DNA from 2 places in the Methylobacterium sp. EM32 genome. Region 1 is predicted to be linked to the other one. Evidence: predicted binding sites of a transcription regulator. Region 1 holds the regulator's gene; the other holds the start of a gene.

Region 1 (2,196 bases):
GCGGGCCTCCTCACCGAGGGCAAGATGGAGCGCCTCGACAAGGCCTTGATGGCGGATTCGTCGTCGATCTTCGTCGGCTCGCTCCTCGGCACGTCGAGCACCACGGCGTATCTCGAGAGCGCGTCGGGCGTCGAGGAGGGCGGCCGCACCGGGCTCACCGCCGCGACCGTGGCGGTTTTATTCCTCGCCTGCCTGTTCTTCGCGCCGCTTGCCGGTTCAGTCCCGGCCTACGCCACGGCGCCGGCCCTGTTCTACGTCGCCTGCCTGATGCTGCACGAACTGGTCGATCTCGACTGGGACGACCTGACCGAGGTACTGCCGGCCTGCGTCACCGCTTTGCTCATGCCCTTCACCTACTCAATCGCCAACGGCGTCGCCTTCGGCTTCATCACCTACGCGGTGATCAAGCTGCTCACCGGCCGCTTCCGCGACGTGAAGCCGGTGGTGTGGGTGATCGCAGGCGTGTTCCTGTTCAAGTTCGTGGCGACGGGCAGCGCGCACTGACGGGCGCTGCCCCTCTCCCGACCCCTGCTGACGCAGGGGCCACCCTCCCCCGCAGAGGGGGAGGGTTTATCCGGCGCCACGTCCAAAAAGGTCTCAGTACTTCCGGACCAAGCTCACCAGCCGGCCCTGGATCCGCACCCGGTCCGGCCCGAGCACCCTCGTCTCGTAGGCCGGGTTGGCGGCCTCCAGCGCGATCGAGGAGCCGCGGCGGCGCAAGCGCTTGAGGGTCGCCTCCTCGTCGTCGATCAGCGCCACGATGATGTCACCGGTATTCGCGGTCTCCTGGCGGCGGATCACCACCAGGTCGCCGTCGAGGATGCCGGCTTCGATCATCGAGTCGCCGCGCACCTCGAGCGCGTAATGCTCGCCGCTGGTGAGGAAGTCCGGCGACATCGCCACCGAGCGGCTCTGGCTCTGGATCGCCGAGATCGGCGTACCGGCGGCGATCCGGCCCATCACCGGCACGCTGACCGATTGGCCGTTCTCGTCCGACGCCGACGCCATGGCGGGGATGCCGGCGGGCCGCTTCGGCTCGTGGGCGCGACCGCCCTCGACCACGCTCGGGTTGAAGCGCACGACCTCGGCGCCGGATCCGTGCCCCACGGGCGCGGCCGCCACGGGCCCGGTCACCGCCTCGGGCAGGCGGATCACCTCGATCGCCCGGGCCCGGTTCGGCAGGCGGCGCAGGAAGCCCCGCTCCTCCAGGGCCGTGATCAGCCGGTGGATGCCCGATTTCGACTTGAGGTCGAGGGCGTCCTTCATCTCGTCGAAGGACGGGGGGACACCCGTCTCGCGCATTCTCTGCTGAATGAAGCGGAGCAGGTCCAACTGCTTACGCGTGAGCATGTGACACTCTCATCCCCGCGCTGGCGCGCTCCGGAAACAAATCGCGAACATGGTAAGCGTTCCGCAAGTGTTCTGCAAGCGGGTCTGGAACTGCGGCGGGAGAACGCAGCAGAGGGGAGAGATCCGGGTCGATTCGAGCGATGTCGGGCAGGCAAACCCGGCCCGTCGCCCGGGAGAACGACGCTCTGCTACCGGCGGGTGGGTGCCGGCCGATGGGTGAAGAGCGGATTCGGCGGCGGCTCCGCGGTCGCGGAGAGCGGCCGGTGGAAGGCGTCTTGCAGGGAATCGACATGGGCCGGGGGAGCGACCGCGCCGTCGCTGCCAGCGGCGGGAGCGGGGGGCTGGCCGGCGATGACCTGGGGCAGCCGCAGGCCGCCGGGGCCGACCGTGGTCTGCGCCGCTTGGGCGAGCGCCGGCACGGGAAGCAGGAGAGCCGTGACGATGCCGGCCCCCAGGATCATCGATGTCATCCGCCGCTCTCCTCTCGTTGAGGGCCGTGTACACGCGAGGGGCCGGAGCGGTTCCACCCGATCCAGACCAACTTGCAGGGGCTGTTCAAGTCGGCAGACCGAATGCAACCCTCCGCGTCATCCCGGGGCCGCGAAAGCGCAACCCGGGATCCATAACCGCTGACATTGGAGAAAGAGGCGGATCGCGCTCGACGTCATCCTGCACCGTCAGCGGCTATGGATCCCGGGTTCTCGGCTGCGCCGAGCCCCGGGATGACACCGAGATTGGTCGACCAGTGTAGCAGATCGACGATGCCGCCGATCAAGCAGGCTCCAGGAGGCAGGTGGGGCGGACAGTCAATCCGGATACAGCCCCTCACCCCCGCCCCTTGCGCCC
Region 2 (2,196 bases), on a different contig from region 1:
CGCAGGCCGAGCACGGCGTCTCGGCCATGAACCGGCCGATATCCTCGCGCGCGGCGTCGCTGTCGGTCTCCTTGTAGCGCCGCTCCAGGTTCGGGATCACGCCCTCGAAGGGCTTCGAGACCTCGTAGGCGCGCAAGCCGTCATTGTAGGCGAAGCGGATCTCGTCGCCGTCCGAGCCGTAGAGCACCACCTGGCGGGCGGCCTCGGTGAGCTTGCACCACGGCGTGTCGGTGCGAAAGCGGTAGTGACGCGCGAGCGCGTCGAGGGTCTGGCCGTAATAGGGCGAAGTGGACTTCGCCCAGGGCGCGACGGCGCCGCGCGACAGGCTCAAGGCCTCGTCGGCGATGACCAAAGTCGGGTCGATCCGCATCTCGTGGCCGATGCCGCCGCAGGTCGGGCAGGCGCCGAACGGGTTGTTGAACGAGAACAATCTCGGCTCGATCTCGGGAATCGTGAAACCGGAGACCGGGCAGGCGAAGCGCGACGAGAAGGTGATGGGGTCGGGGGCAGGACCGTCCTCGGGCGTGTCCGCGAACGCCACCACCGCGATGCCGTCCGCCAGCTCCAGCGCGGTCTCGAACGAATCGGCCAGCCGCGAGGCCATGTCGGCCCGCACCACGATCCGGTCCACCACCACGTCGATGTCGTGCTTCAGCTTCTTGTCGAGCTTCGGCACGTCGTCGATGGCGTAGTACTCGCCGTCGATGCGCAGGCGCTGAAAGCCCTTCTTCTGGAACTCGGCGATCTCCTTGCGGTACTCGCCCTTGCGGCCGCGCACGACGGGGGCCAGCAGGTAGAGCCGGGTCTTCTCGGGGAGAGCCAGCACCCGGTCGACCATCTGGCTGACGGTCTGGCTCTCGATCGGCAGGCCGGTCGCCGGCGAATACGGGATGCCGACCCGCGCCCACAGGAGGCGCATGTAGTCGTAGATCTCCGTGACGGTACCGACCGTCGAGCGCGGGTTCTTCGAGGTGGTCTTCTGCTCGATCGAGATCGCCGGCGACAGCCCGTCGATCTGGTCGACGTCGGGCTTCGCCATCATTTCGAGGAACTGACGCGCATAGGCCGAGAGCGACTCGACGTAGCGGCGCTGCCCCTCGGCGTAGATGGTGTCGAAGGCGAGCGACGACTTGCCCGAGCCCGACAACCCGGTGAACACCACGAGCTTGTCGCGGGGGATCGTCAGGTCGACGTTCTTCAGGTTGTGCTCGCGGGCGCCCCGCACCGCGATCACGCGGCCCTCCGCGGAACGGTCGAAGAGCTTGTCGAGAGAGGCCATGCAGAGGGGCTCCGGGCCGGATTCGACACGGCCAGGCTTGATGGGACCGGGATCGGCCGGGAGCCCGTGACGTTCGGGGAGCCCATCGACCGTGATGGTGACCAGATGGGGCGCGGGGGCGCCCGAGCCAAGTCTGCCCTCACGACTAGAACAAACTGCGTACAGGAGCAACCGCGGCGCCGGCTCCGCCTTCAATGCTAGCTCAGGACGGAACGCTCAGCGCCAGGATACGGCTGATCTCCGTGAGATTGCGCCCCGATTCGGCGGACCACAGATTGAAGGCGCGCTGGACCAGCGCCAGATCGCGCGCAGTGCTCGGCGCACGCGCGACGACGCCTTCCCGGATCAACGCCGCGACGACGTCCCTGGTGGTGACGAAGGCCGGCTTGCCGATCGCCCGCAGGACGCGCATGCCCGAATCGCCGCCGAGATGGCGGCCGCGCTCCCGCAGCACGCGCAGCAGGCTGACGAGGTCGTCCTCGGGCCATTCCGCTAGGAATCGGGCGGCCGAGCCGTGCTCGCGCGCCAGCGCCAGGAGGAGGGCCGCGTTGACGCGCACCGCGTCGATCTTGGCCCGGTTGCGGACGATCCCCCGATCGGCGGCCAGGGCGTCGATCTCCTCGTCGGTCAGCGCCGCGCAGTCCGGCGGATCGAACGCCCGAAAAGCGCTCTCGAAGGCCGGCCATTTCGCGTCGATCACTTGCGGGGAGAAGCCGGCGCTGAAGACGCGCCACGTCATCGCGGCCAGGATGCGGTGATCGGGCAAAGCGGCGATCCGGTCGCGCGGGAGGACCGGCGTCTCGCCGAGCATCGCCTCCAGGGCCGCGAGGCCGCCCTTGCGCGACGCCGCCTCGGCCAGGATCACGGAGAAGGGCCGCATCACGCCGGCTCACCCGTGAACCAGGGCTCGCACCATT

Evidence for each region. The regulator LexA, encoded in region 1, represses DNA repair genes until DNA is damaged. The targets are predictions, from matches to a motif close to TGTTCNNNNTGTGTTCNG.
Region 2: the regulator LexA is predicted to act here: its motif matches at 1,426-1,443, upstream of uvrA (excinuclease ABC subunit UvrA).

What each region holds. Positions count from the first base shown of each region.
Region 1 covers NZ_JBEXZS010000062.1:15,102-17,297, reverse strand. The annotation lists gene ABZT49_RS09440 (NCS2 family permease) at 1-504, shown strand, start outside; gene lexA (transcriptional repressor LexA) at 598-1,350, opposite strand; gene ABZT49_RS09430 (hypothetical protein) at 1,539-1,820, opposite strand; gene uvrB (excinuclease ABC subunit UvrB) at 2,176-2,196, opposite strand, start outside.
Region 2 covers NZ_JBEXZS010000030.1:7,286-9,481, reverse strand. The annotation lists gene uvrA (excinuclease ABC subunit UvrA) at 1-1,279, opposite strand, end outside; gene ABZT49_RS04765 (DNA-3-methyladenine glycosylase I) at 1,482-2,159, opposite strand; gene ABZT49_RS04760 (YciI family protein) at 2,159-2,196, opposite strand, start outside.